2 linked regions of the Lacrimispora indolis DSM 755 genome follow. The protein of the gene in region 2 interacts with the protein of the main gene of each other region in a pairwise test. Links are inferred from orthologs where the notes say so. Each region holds a gene or a part of one and is shown on either strand. Other genes may lie near its edges.

Region 1 (6,821 bases), 610 kb from region 2 along the record:
ACAGCGCCGATCTCATTATTCACATACATGATGGAAACCAGAATGGTCTCCGGGCGGATAGCCGCTTCCAGTTCTTCCAGACGGATATGGCCATGGGCATCCACAGGCAGATACGTCACGGAAAAACCCTGTTCTTCTAAATATGCCAGAGGATTGTATACAGAGGCGTGTTCAATGCCGGTGCTGATGATGTGGTTTCCTGCCCTTTTATTGGCCATTGCCCCCTCAATTAAGGCCATGTTGTTGGACTCGGAACCTCCGGAGGTAAAGACGATCTCCTTTGCCGCTACCTTTAAAGTCCCGGCTATGATCTCCGCCGCTTCCTTAATATACTTTTCCGCTTCCATTCCCTTTTTATGCTTGGCAGAAGGATTTCCATAGTCCTCTGTCATAATTTTTACAACAATATCTTTTACAGGCTCCAACACCTTGGTCGTCGCCGAATTATCAAAGTAAGCTTCCATATATGGCTCTTTCCTTTCTGCTTTCCTGTCCATGCTTTTTGGACATAAAGGTATGCCCGAAGGGTGCTTCCTCTTCCCTGTCCATGCTTTTTGGACATAAAGGTATGCCTGAAAGGCGTTCCTCTTACTGCCCGTATTTCCGGCAGTGCCGCCCCGCTTCAGTGCCCCCCGCATGATCGGGTGTACCGGGTGCCAAGGGATACCGCAGGGTATTTCCTGCGCCTGTCAGTCCTCCAGCTGGAAAGCCAGCACGGATAAAATGGCAAGGCCGGCGGTTTCCGTTCTCAAGATCCGTTTGCCCAGGGTGATCTGCTTTGCTCCAAAACGCTCTGCAAGCTCCATTTCAGAATCCTCAAATCCACCTTCCGGTCCGATAAATATCCCTGCGCTCATTGCCGGCTTGATTCCGGACAGAATCTCTTTGGTTTTAGCCATATCCTTTGCATGTTCAAAGGGAATGACAGTCATGTCCAGCTCTTCTGCAAAGGCCAGCGCCTCCTGAAAGGTCATGATCCCGGCCACCTCCGGTATGATAAGCCGCTTGGACTGCTTGGCAGCGCTTTCTGAAACCGCCCTCCAGCGGCGGAGCTTTGATTCTTCCTTCTTTTTATCCAGACGCACCACGGTACGCTTTGTTTCCACAGGAATGATCCGGTATACTCCAAGCTCCACGGCCTTCTGGATGATCAGCTCCATCTTGTCCCCCTTTGGCAGTCCCTGAAACAGATAAAGCCTGGCAGGAAGCTCCACGCCGCCTTCTTCTACAGACAGGATCTTAGCCGTAACTTCTGAAGAAGCCACTTCCACGACCTCACATAAGTAATCCTTATCCACACCATTGCTGATTAGTATCTGTTCCCCAGCTCCCATTCGCAGGACATTTTTCATATGGTTCACATCCGGTCCCAGAATCCGTATCGCCGACTCTCCGATCTGGTCCGGATTTACAAAAAAGTGATACATCCGCTTTCCTCTTCCCTGTCCATGCCTTTTGGACATAAAGATATGCCTGCAAGGCGTTCCTCTTCCTATTTTTTTCTGACAGTTATGGAAACCCATTCGCCCTGATAGGTGGTTTCCACAAGCTCAAAGGCTTCATTTTCCTCAAATGCCTTCTTCACAGCTTCCTCTTTCATATTGATGATGCCGGAAGTGATGAAAACAGCGTTTTTCTTCATATGAACGGAGATTTCCTTCTGAAGCAGGATGATGATGTCCGCCAGAATATTGGCTACAACCAGATCATACTTTTCAAAGCCGGCTTTCTCCTGTACGTCCCTGTCATCAATGATATTTCCCTGCAATACTTTAAATTTCTCCCCGGGGATATCATTGGCTTCCATATTCTCCTTAACAGCAGCAATGGCATTTTCGTCAAGGTCCGTTCCAAATGCTTCTTTTACCCCCAGCTTTAAGGCGGTGATTCCAAGGATGCCGCTTCCGGTGCCCACGTCAAGGAGAGTGGTCTCCGGTGTCACGTATTTTTGCAGCTGCCGGATACAAAGCTGGGTCGTCTCATGCTGTCCTGTTCCAAAGGCAGTTCCAGGATCAATTTGGATCAAAAGCTTGTCCCTGTGTTCCTCCGGGATCTCCTCCCAGGTGGGTTTTATGAGAATATTGTCAACGGTAAACGGCTTAAAATACTGTTTCCAGTTATTGATCCAGTCCTTGTCCTCTGTCTCGCCGGACTCTATGGTACATTCTCCCAAGTCCGTGAACATGGAAAGCTGGGAAAGTCCTTCTTCCACCCGCTTTAACATACCATCTATGTCAGAATCCGGTTCTAAGTAAAAGCTGACCTTTGCAAGACCTTCATCTGGCGGCAGCTCCGGCAGGATGTCGATAAACATGCCTTTTGTCTCCGCTTCCGTAAGGGGAGTGTTATCCTCAATTTCAATTCCTTCTATTCCGATCTCATCAAACATGCTGCTGATCAAGTCCACGGCTTCCGTGGTAGTGGTCAGCGTAAACTTTTTCCATTTCATAGCAATTCCCTATCCTTTTATAATTTTCACAAACAGGCACAAAAGCACAACTAAAACCACCGGGCGCACGACCTTTAACCCATTTTTCACCACAAGGCCTGACCCGATGTAATGGCCTGCAATGCAGAAAAGACCTGACGCCAGTCCTAAGGGAATCAAAACCTTTCCGTTTATTAAAAAAGTTGCCAATGCCGCGACGTTGGATGATAAGTTGATCACCTTCGTGGTGCCTGATGCGCTCCTGACATCCATTTTCGCAAGTCCGGTCAGGATCAGCAGCAAAAAGGTCCCTGTTCCCGGCCCGTAAAATCCGTCATAACAGCCAATGATCAGGGCCGCACACATGCTGATCAAAAACATTTTTTTCTCAGGCAATTCCGTGTCTGCCTCATGCTCTCCCAGATTTTTGTTCTTGAGAACATAAAAAGCGACTATGGGAAGCACTGCCAGCATCATTCCCTTTAATACCCGCTCACTGGCAAGCATTGACAAATGCGCCCCAATGGCAGAACCAACCACGGCAAACAGGGCGGCAAACAGCGACAGCTTTGCTTTAATATAGCCGTCTTTGGCATATCTGGCCGTGGAGATAACGGTTCCCATGGTAGAACCCAGCTTATTGGTACCAATGGCAAAATGGGGCGGTATTCCTGCCGCTAAATATGCCGGAAGGGAGATAAGCCCTCCCCCTCCGGCTATGGAATCTACAAAACCCGCCAGAAAAACAAGAGGGCAGACGATCAAATACTGGTACATGTATTGTTTCCTTTCTTTGGTATGGTTTTCCCGAAAAAAGCAATGCTGAATTCAAAAAACAGAAAACCAGCCCCTCGGTCAGCCGCCAGGGCACCGAACGTTCTTATTATTAAACCACATGATATCATAACATACAATGAAATGTGTTGCAAGCGTATAACATGAACGAAATTTGAAGGGATATTTCATCTTTTTTAAAATAAATAATTTTTTTTGAAAAAGGATGCAATAAAAATTGATGCTGCTGCATTAACTAATTGAACGGATGAAAATACTTTTGTTTCGTTCCGAGAACAAGGGCAAAAAAAATATCAAGTAAACGAAATTCCTTGATGCATTACACCCCATCACACCCGCCTGAGTGATTGGACCGGAACAGGATCTATTTTCACAAATTACAAACCAAAAACATTTGTAATGAAAAACAGGAGGCGCGTCATATGGCTGAAGCATTTCAGCTGTCTGGCGCGTCCCCTGTTTTTTATGATAAAAAATTCATGTCCGTCTGATAATTATATGGAAGGACTGATTTAACGTCCATGTAAAGCTGAAAAGCCGATGTTAAGATATGTCAGCAGCTATAGCTGTCAGACATACCGGAGAGCGGCAGTCTGTTATTTCCTGTTCAGGTGTTATCATCCCCGGAAAGTGCCAGATAGGATGGATTGGCAATTCCCTGCTGCTCCAGCCTAAGCTTAAGCTTTCTCTGAGCCCCATTCAGCTCATACCTAAAAATTCCCGACTCATTCTCGTTTGCATAAGTGCCCACATAAACCGCGTAATCTCTCTCCATCATTTCTCCCTTACAGTATTCCAAATGTTGCAAAGGCTTCTGTTGCGCTCATTCCATCCTCAATGGCCTTTCTGACCGTTTTTTCTCCCCGTGCCTTCTCAAGAGCCTTTTTAATTACATATTCAATATGCTCTGCAGGAATCACCAAAACACCATCAATATCGCCAAAAATCAGGTCTCCGGGCATTACGGTGACTCCGTCCAGCTCAATCCTGCAGCGGTAATCCACTACCTGCGTCCGTACTGAGGAATCCTGAGCATAACAGCCTCTGGAAAATACAGGCCAGTTCTGATCCAGTACCTGGGGTGTATCCCTGTGCCAGCCGTTGACCACTGCTCCTGCTGCTCCCCGCTTTTTTGCGGTGGCTGTCAGCAGTTCTCCCCAATAGGCGCAGCGCATATCGCCTCCCGTTGCCAGGTAGATCTCATCCTCCTGCAAATCATCTAATGCCTCTGTCAGAAGTCCAAAAGGCTTTTTCTGCTCACCATATACGTCAATCATCAAAACTGTCATAGCATAGCCTGCCAGCTTCATGTCCTCCCTCAAAGGCCGGATTGCCTGAGGAAGGAACTGATGATACAGTCCTATCTGATCCAGTATATCACCTACAACCGGAGTGTAAAGCTCTTTTTTCATAATTGCCAGCAATTCATGTCTATCTAACGCCATTTTAAATCTCCTCCTTTTTCAATCCAAAAGCACAGTTCTGTTCTTTTCTCCTCATTTGCCTGCAGGCGGAAAGCACCTCCATTTTCAACCGCTTTTTCCAGGCCTGCAGACCAGCCACATCCACATATATGGAAAAAAACTGCTGTCCCAGCTCATTCCATAGCTTAAGCCTTTGTTTTCATTGTATACTCTGTACCACGCCTTTTCCGGGAAACCGGTCACATACAGCATATCTGCTGTTCCGGCTTTTTCTCCTGGAATCAGAGAAAGATCTGTTTCATCGTCTGTCACCAGCCATTCAAACTTTGTTCCCGGCTTTACGCGTTGGGTCTCAAAATCCATTTCATCCATGGTAAATCCTATGGTTCCATTTGTATGAATCTGACAGCTTTCATCCAGAAACGGCTTTCCCACCGTCGGATGATGCCCCCACATAAGTTCCATGGGCTCCTCCGCCAAGTTTGTGATTTTTTCCCTGATTGTTACAGCACTTTCCCCATTCTTTAGAGAAATTTCCTTCTCCAGCATTTTCAGTCCTTCAGACTCATTAATTCTGCTTTTATAAATCCAAGGGCATAGGCCATGCCCGCATGCCATGAATCACCGCACTGTATTTGAGGCGTATGATCCGGAACCAGTACGCCCGTGAAATTGTTTTTATATAGAATATCCAGAGTTCTTCTTATGTCAATATCTCCGTCATCTACGAATACTTCTGTATATTTTGGAACCTTTCCCCGTACATTCCTCACATGGGCATAGGCAATCTTTCCCTGGGAGGAGTACTGCTCCAGGGCATCATAAATATTTCCGTTTGTCATTTCCTGAATGCTGCCCATGCAGAAATCGATTCCGTTTGACGGGCTGGGAACCAGATCCAGCACCTTCTGGTACAGCTCCGGCTGATAAACAAGCCTTGGCGTATTTCTCAAAAACGGCATAGGCGGATCATCGGGATGAAGCGCCATCATTACCCCAGCTTCTTCAGCTACAGGAAGAATGTTTTCCAAAAACCATCTCATCCGTCTCCAAAGCTCCTCATATCCTATATCTTCAATATATCCTTCCTGTTCATTTCCAGAATAGGTCATATTCCATATTTCACCTTTGGGAATCCTGGCATCCAGTTCTAGAAGATCTGCGTCAAAGCAGGTACTTACCGCTCCACCTCTTGCGTCTGTGGTCTTCTGGTGTCCCCACACTCCCGCAAGGCTGAAATTATATCCGAAACAACGGATACCCGCTTTTCCTGCATTACGGATAATCCTCTTTAAGCTTTCCATCTGTTCTTCTTTTCCAGGGCCATCTAACAGTACATCGTACCAGTCTGCCGGATTGAAGTTTTCAATTCCGTAAATGTTAAGTCCCTTATCCTTTGCCTTCTGCTGAAGGGCCAGCATGCTTTCCAGGCTCCACACAGACTCCCCTGCTTTGGCTGTTCCGTAATTTTCCTTGTCGTTCGTTGCTTTGACAATATCCCCTTCGCCGTCGTAATAATTTGCAAGATGGATAATCAAATCCGTACAGCCGCACTGCCTTGCAAAGGTAAATTCTTCATCCTTTAGCATGTAACGGTATAAACCGACTCCCAGCTTCATTTCTGTCCTCCTAAACCGATTCTATCATTTATTTTCCTAGTATTAAATGAATTGTTGCCACTGTTTACAGAAGCTCATTTCTTTATACTGATACTATATCTTAATTCCGTTCAGATTTCTTCTTTACGTTTGATATTTTTTGTATTATATTGATATATATATGGAAATGATTTGGATTTTACTATAAACTTCCAGGAGGTTTACTATGCAAACTGATCCTAAAACCGTCAATACTCCATTGGTATTTCCAAGTGATTGTGAAGTTTACTATTCCATTCGTACACTTATTGACAAAAATGAATACCCTCAGATACATGATTTTTATGAAATAATACTAGTAACGGAAAATGTACTGGATATCTTGTTAAATAATGATCATTTAAGACTCTCCCGCGGAGATCTTCTTCTGATTCGCCCCGGGGATGTCCACACAAAAATACAAAACGGAGCCGCGACACATATCAACCTGGCTTTTCCCACCTATACATTGAAGGCACTGTTCTGCTACCTCTACAATTCTCCCAATCCTTTTCAGGAGCTTTCGGAAAGCTCTCA
Region 2 (6,747 bases):
TTTCACCAAGAAGAAAAAATGTGGCATGGACCCCCCTTTTGCGGAGCCCGTCAAGAAGCCTCGGCGTATAAACAGAATGAGGGCCATCATCAAAGGTCAGCGCTATCTGCTTATCTCCGGAAAACTGCCTCCTGACCTCATCAACTGCTTCATCGTCCGCTCCTGCAGGAAGAAACAGGGTATTCTTTGCATCCGTGTACGACTGATGCATTGCTTTCACAAAAATGATATCCAGTATAAAAACAACCAGTAAACAGGCTGCTTTCCATTTTATTTTCATAATCCCATTAGTCCAGCTTTCTGCCATTATTAATCAATCTATGGAGATTTACGGAAAAATAAAACCAAAACATTTCTGTCTTTTTCTATCTTTTCCCTTAAATGCCCCTAGAATCAGGACATATCCACTATACCAAAGAGAATTTTATACACAATCTTATTGCGCCATATCAACAGAACATGACCTTTTATAAATAACCCGGACTTATAGCGCAGCCCAGACCTTGTCGTAAATCAAATAACAGGGATTTATCCCTCCATCTTCCAGCCACCACACACCTCCCCGAGCGTACCTGTACTCTGCCTCCTGCCTTCATCCTGTCTTCACTCTATTCCCACACATATGACACGTACAGACGCGTTTTAAAGCACCTCTCAACACCTAAGAAATTCAAAACAACAAGCCTTTAAAAAGATCCTAAAATAACCTTCCAAAATAAAAAAACGGGGCAGATTATATTTTCCCAGGTAGAAAAGAAAAGGACTGCCCTCATTCTAAAATGAGAGCAGCCCTTAAAGCTTACATATAAATCGAAGCTTTTATTAAGCCATGCAAACGTTAACTGCCTGCAGACCGCGGTTTCCTTCTGTTGTATCATAGGTTACTTTCTGGCCTTCTTCAAGAGTCTTGTAACCATCAGAAACGATGCCGGAGAAATGTACGAAAACTTCCTCGCCTGTTGCGTCATTTACGATGAAACCATATCCTTTAGCACCATTAAACCATTTTACTGTACCGTTGTTCATAACGTGTACCTCCTATAAAATAAAAAATATTTGATATATCGCCTGAAACAAAAAATCACATATTTTTGTAAATCATCATCCGAAAATAATGACTTACAAAAATATGTGAAATCATAACTCCATTCGATAATACACCTACATTCTAACCTAAATTTACAAAATTGTCAAGACTATTCTGTTATCTTACACAAAGAAAGGACAGGATCCTGTCCCTTTTTAAGAGGTACAAATCCTGTCCAAAACAACCCAAAAGTATAATTACTTTAAAGTAACTTTTGCGCCTTCAGCCTCTAAGGAAGCCTTGATCTGCTCAGCCTCTTCCTTGGAAGCGCCAGCCTTTACTACCTTTGGAGCACCGTCAACTACGTCTTTAGCTTCCTTTAAGCCTAAGCCGGTAGCTTCACGAACAACCTTGATAACCTTAACCTTGTTTGGACCAACTTCGGTTAATTCAACGTCGAATTCTGTCTTCTCTTCTTCTACTGCTGCAGGACCTGCTGCAACTACTACGCCTGCTGCTGCGGATACACCGAATTCTTCCTCACATGCCTTTACTAATTCGTTTAATTCTAATACAGATAATTCTTTGATAGCTTCGATAAATTCAGCTGTTGTTAACTTTGCCATGATAATATACCTCCGTATTTAATATGTTTATTTTTAGAAAGTTCGAATCACCTTTGGCTCCTCGAACGGCTGATTTTCTAATCTCAAGCGGGTCTTTGCCTGCTTTTATTAAGAAAATTATGCCTCTGCCGCTTCTCCGCCCTGAGCATCTGCAATCTGCTTGAGAACGCGGGCAATGTTTGTGATAGGAGACTGCATGCTTCCAAGCAACTTTCCAAGAAGGATCTCTCTGGAAGGAATGCTGGAGATCTTCTCCATACCCTTTGCATCATAGTAAGTGCCTTCTACAACGCCGCCCTTGATTTCCAGAGCCGGAGCTGTCTTAGCAAATTCAGCCAGGATTCTTGCCGGAGCTGTTGCATCTGTCTTGGATACAGCGATTGCTGTAGGTCCCTCCAGATTTGGATCCAGAGCTTCAAATGCGGTACCCTGAGCTGCAAAACGGATCATGGTATTCTTATATACCTTGTAGGAAACACCGGCCTCTCTTAATTTCTTACGAAGCGCTGTATCCTGAGCAACTGTGATACCACGGTAATCTACAACTACCGCTGACTCAGCGCCGTCGAGTAATTCCTTGATCTCGCTTACAACTGGCTGTTTTAATTCAACTTTTGCCATTATGGTTTACCTCCTGTTTAGTCTGAACCTCCCGGTTGCCTGGGAAGCCCGCTCGTATAAACCGCAAAGAAAAACCTCTCCGCCGGATGGACAGAGAGGTCTACAATTCATTTACATAAAATGATTCTTGTACATTCCTCGGCAGGCGTTTACACCTTATGCCTCACGGCACCTGCTGTCTTCGGCAGTTAATACTGAAATATTATAACATTATTTATAATCAATGTCAATCACAAAACAAAATTAGTTCATTAACTTTGCTACGTTCAGCTTTACACCAGGTCCCATGGTGGAAGCCAGTGTAACACTCTTTAAGTAAGCACCCTTAACTGTACTTGGTCTTGCTTTGATGATTGCATCAACAAGCGTCTGGAAGTTGTCCGCTAACTGTTCTTCTGCGAAAGAAGCTTTTCCAACTGGCACGTGGATAATATTTGTCTTATCAAGTCTGTACTCAACCTTACCAGCTTTGATATCGTTGATTGCTTTTGTTACATCCATAGTAACAGTACCAGCTTTTGGGTTTGGCATTAAGCCCTTTGGTCCCAGGACACGTCCCAGACGTCCAACAACACCCATCATATCTGGTGTAGCAACAACTACATCAAAATCCAGCCAGCCTTCGTTCTGGATCTTCGGAATCAGTTCCTCAGCTCCAACATAATCTGCGCCTGCAGCCTGTGCTTCATCAGCCTTCGGGCCTTTAGCGAAAACTAAAATACGAACAGTCTTACCTGTACCGTGGGGAAGTACAACCGCACCACGGATCTGCTGGTCAGCGTGACGTCCGTCACAACCGGTTCTGATATGAGCTTCAATGGTTTCATCAAATTTAGCACTTGCATTCTGCTTAACTAAAGAGATTGCTGCTGGTGCATCGTAGAGAACAGAACGATCTACTGTTTTAGCTGCCTCTGCGTATCTTTTTCCTCTTTTCATTCTAAATAACCTCCTAGTGGTATTGTCGGGGATTTTCCCTCCCACGTTCTTAAAACTACATCAACTGCAATATTATTAAGGAAGTCCGATTCGCCTGCCGGCTCACCGAACCGCTGATTTTCTAAATTTAGGCAGCGCTTCCGCCTGCTTTCTTTAAGAAAATTATGCCTCTACAACTGTGATACCCATACTTCTTGCGGTACCGGCAATCATGCTCATAGCTGATTCAACGGATGCTGCATTTAAGTCTGGCATCTTCAGCTCAGCGATTTTCTGTAATTCAGCCTTAGTAATTGTAGCAACCTTTGTCTTGTTCGGAACTGCAGATCCGGATTTGATCTTGCAGGCCTTCTTAAGTAATACAGCAGCCGGCGGAGTCTTGGTTATGAAGCTAAAGCTTCTGTCAGCGTAAACAGTGATAACAACTGGAATGATTAAATCTCCCTGGTCAGCTGTTCTTGCGTTAAATTCCTTTGTAAACTGTACGATGTTTACACCATGCTGTCCAAGTGCCGGACCTACAGGAGGAGCTGGTGTAGCCTTTCCTGCTGGAATCTGCAATTTGATATATCCCGTTACTTTCTTTGCCATAATTAGGCACCTCCTAAATAAATGTGGTATTGTCGGGGATTTCCCTCCCACGAGCCTATACACCGGTATAAGCCGCTTTTACTTGTTACATCTTTTTCACTTCGCTGAAATTTAATTCCACCGGAGTCTCCCGGCCGAACATCTCAACGCTCATGGTGATGGTTTTCTTACCTTCGTTGATGGACTTGATAGCACCAACGGTATCCTTCCATGCACCGGAAGTTACCACAACGGTATCTCCCTCTTCAAAGCCAACGATGATCTCTTCGTTCTTGAACCCAAGTTTCTCCATCTCTTCTTCTGTCAGAGGAACTGGTTTTGATCCAGGACCTACAAAGCCTGTCACTCCACGGGTGTTACGTACCACATACCATGTGTCGTCATTCATGACCATGTGAATCAGTACGTAGCCGGGAAACATCTTTTTATCGGCCTTCTTCTCAACGCCATTTTTCAGTTCAATGACGGATTCTAACGGAACCGATACTTCCAGAATCTGATCCTGCAAGTTTCTGTTTTCGATTGTTTTCTCAATGTCAACTTTTACTTTGTTCTCATAACCTGAATAGGTATGGACTACATACCAATTAGCTTCTGACATAAACTCACCTTAACCCTTACGAATTATAAGACAAAACTGAGACCAAACTTGATGATCAGATCAATAATCGCAATAATCAATCCTAAAGCAATCGCTGATGACATAACAGCGATCGTCTGCTTCGTTACGGTTTCTTTGTCAGGCCAAACAATTTTCGCAAACTCAGTTTTCAGACCCTTAAAAAAGTTCTTCTTCTGAGCACTCTCGTTGTTCACTGTATCTCCCATAATTTGCCTCCTAATGAAGTAAGCGGATATGCTTGCATATCCAGTCGCTTCACAAATTCAAGGTTGGAAGACGTCTTTCTTTCAACCTTCACGTCCTTTACAACTGATTACTTTGTTTCCTTGTGCATCGTATGGCTCTTACAGAATCTGCAATACTTCTTTGTTTCCATTCTGTCCGGATGAGTCTTCTTATCCTTGGTCATGTTGTAATTACGCTGTTTGCATTCAGTACATGCCAGTGTGATTTTTGTGCGCACGACTTCCACCTCCACTTAAATTTTCATTGTTGTGTTTTAAGTCCTTTTCTCTGCTGCAAGCAATTTTGAGCATAAAAAAAAGACCTAAGCTCTTCCATTCGCCCAATTACTATAACACACAGGCCAGGATTCGTCAATCTTTTTTTATGAAAAACTATGGTATTTACGGTATTTCGCCATTATATCATGAAAGCAGATAAAATGCAAGTCCGGCCGGGAGGATATAAGGGATTTTTTGACCTGCTCCGGCCGGAAATGCTTCCATTATTATATGTATTCTGTATTTTTTTGTTATGGCCTTACGGGCGTTCCATCGGGAAGCCGTGAGAACAGCCAGCCGTGATCCATATCCACTGCAGGATATTTTTCTGCCGCTTTTTCATCAAAACAGACTCCGATTCCCGGTTTATCGTTTACATAGGCATATCCTTCCCTGATTGCAGGACAGCCCGGAAATATCTCCTGCTCCTCTTTACTGAAGCCGGAAAATTCCTGTATGCCGAAATTATGGCTGTTTAAATCCAGGTGCATCTGCACCGCCATTCCAATAGGAGATAAGTCATTTGGCCCATGCCAGGCGGTCTTCACTCCATAAGCCTCACAAAAATGCGCCAGCTTCCTGGCAGGGGTCAACCCTCCGATGTCGCTTAAATGGACTCTCATATAATCGATCCACTGGTTTTGTACAATGGCCTTCCATTCATTGGGATTGGTAAACAGTTCTCCCATGGCCAGAGGCAGGATAGTATGGTGCCGCAGAATCTTAAAAAATTCCACATGCTCCGGCGCAAGAGAATCCTCCAGAAAAAACAGCTTGTACTGTTCCATTTCCCGGGCAAACTCCAGAGTCTCTGCAAAGCTTAAGCGCTCGTGGACATCATGCATCAGCTCCACTTCCCAGCCAATGTCCCTGCGGACACGGTCAAACAGCTTATATACACTTTGCATGTACATTCTCGGATGGAAATACGCTCCCTCCGGTGCATTGTGGGGCTTTACGATCCTCTGTATCTTTCCGTCGAAGTTTCCGCCATAGGTACCCATATGGCATCTGATATAGCGGTACCCCTCGTCCATATACCCGTGGATGCATTCTTCCACCTCTTCTATGGAGCTTCCATCCGCATGCCTGTAGACAGCGATCCCTTCCCGGCATTTTCCGCCAAGCAGGCTGTAAAGCGGCATTCCTGCCCTTTTTCCCTTGATGTCCCACAATGCCTCGTCAACACCGGATATGGCGTTATTTAAGACCGGTCCGTTCCTCCAGTAAGAACTTCCCGCCATCGACTGCCAGATTCCTTCAATGTCATCCACAGGCTTCCCTTTGAGCATTGGGCGTAAGTATTCTTCAATGGCAGTCACAACCGCCTTGTGCCTCCATGTAAATGTAGCGCAGCCATAGCCGTATAATTCCGGCTCCGTTGTTTCTACCTTCACCACAACCAGATTGATGTTTCTTGGGGCCGTTACAAACACTTTGATGTCATGGATTTTTATATGATCCATTTTTATTACCTCCATAAGTCATATTCTCTGCAAATCAGCTCTTTACAGCTCCTCCGGTCATTCCAGCAATAAAATACTTCTGGAAGCTTACAAAAAGAATTACCAAAGGAAGACTGGATATGCTGGATGCTGCCATTAAGTCATTCCACTTAATCTGATATTGGGAATTTAAGGAAATGATCCCAACAGTGAGCGTTTTTAATTCGTCCTTGGATACCAGGACAGAAGAAAACATATATTCATTCCAGCCGTTAAACAGCACGAACATGGCTACCGCTGCTATTCCGGGAACGATCAGGGGAAGGATAATATTCCAGAAGATGCGGAAGCTGGAAGCTCCATCCACCCGCGC

Evidence for each region.
Region 1: the proteins of rplK (region 2) and prmA interact in binary tests that used the Escherichia coli proteins (3 or more experiments, as listed by UniProt). The link is inferred for Lacrimispora indolis DSM 755 from one-to-one orthologs.

What each region holds. Positions count from the first base shown.
Region 1 is NZ_AZUI01000001.1:638,914-645,734, forward strand. Bases 472-3,267 are described here. They hold prmA (50S ribosomal protein L11 methyltransferase), read right to left. Parts: upstream 2,450-3,267; coding sequence 1,493-2,449; downstream 472-1,492. Other genes in these bases: K401_RS0103050 (16S rRNA (uracil(1498)-N(3))-methyltransferase), read right to left, coding at 690-1,427; K401_RS0103060 (sulfite exporter TauE/SafE family protein), read right to left, coding at 2,459-3,205. In the rest of the region: K401_RS0103045 (cysteine desulfurase family protein), read right to left, coding at 1-464; K401_RS32710 (beta-propeller fold lactonase family protein), read right to left, coding at 3,831-4,001; K401_RS0103070 (RraA family protein), read right to left, coding at 4,009-4,668; K401_RS30950 (DUF4432 family protein), read right to left, coding at 4,753-5,196; K401_RS0103080 (mannonate dehydratase), read right to left, coding at 5,199-6,266; K401_RS0103085 (helix-turn-helix domain-containing protein), read left to right, coding at 6,472-6,821. UniProt on the Escherichia coli protein: Methylates ribosomal protein L11.
Region 2 is NZ_AZUI01000001.1:1,247,621-1,254,367, forward strand. The notes cover bases 2,091-4,812. They hold rplK (50S ribosomal protein L11), read right to left. Parts: upstream 3,805-4,812; coding sequence 3,376-3,804; downstream 2,091-3,375. Other genes in these bases: rplJ (50S ribosomal protein L10), read right to left, coding at 2,091-2,274; rplA (50S ribosomal protein L1), read right to left, coding at 2,518-3,213; nusG (transcription termination/antitermination protein NusG), read right to left, coding at 3,890-4,405; secE (preprotein translocase subunit SecE), read right to left, coding at 4,429-4,632; rpmG (50S ribosomal protein L33), read right to left, coding at 4,740-4,812. Outside these bases: K401_RS0105960 (polysaccharide deacetylase family protein), read right to left, coding at 1-280; K401_RS0105965 (cold-shock protein), read right to left, coding at 823-1,026; rplL (50S ribosomal protein L7/L12), read right to left, coding at 1,285-1,653; more of rplJ, read right to left, coding at 1,771-2,090; more of rpmG, read right to left, coding at 4,813-4,889; K401_RS0106010 (enolase C-terminal domain-like protein), read right to left, coding at 5,181-6,395; K401_RS0106015 (carbohydrate ABC transporter permease), read right to left, coding at 6,430-6,747. UniProt on the Escherichia coli protein: Forms part of the ribosomal stalk which helps the ribosome interact with GTP-bound translation factors.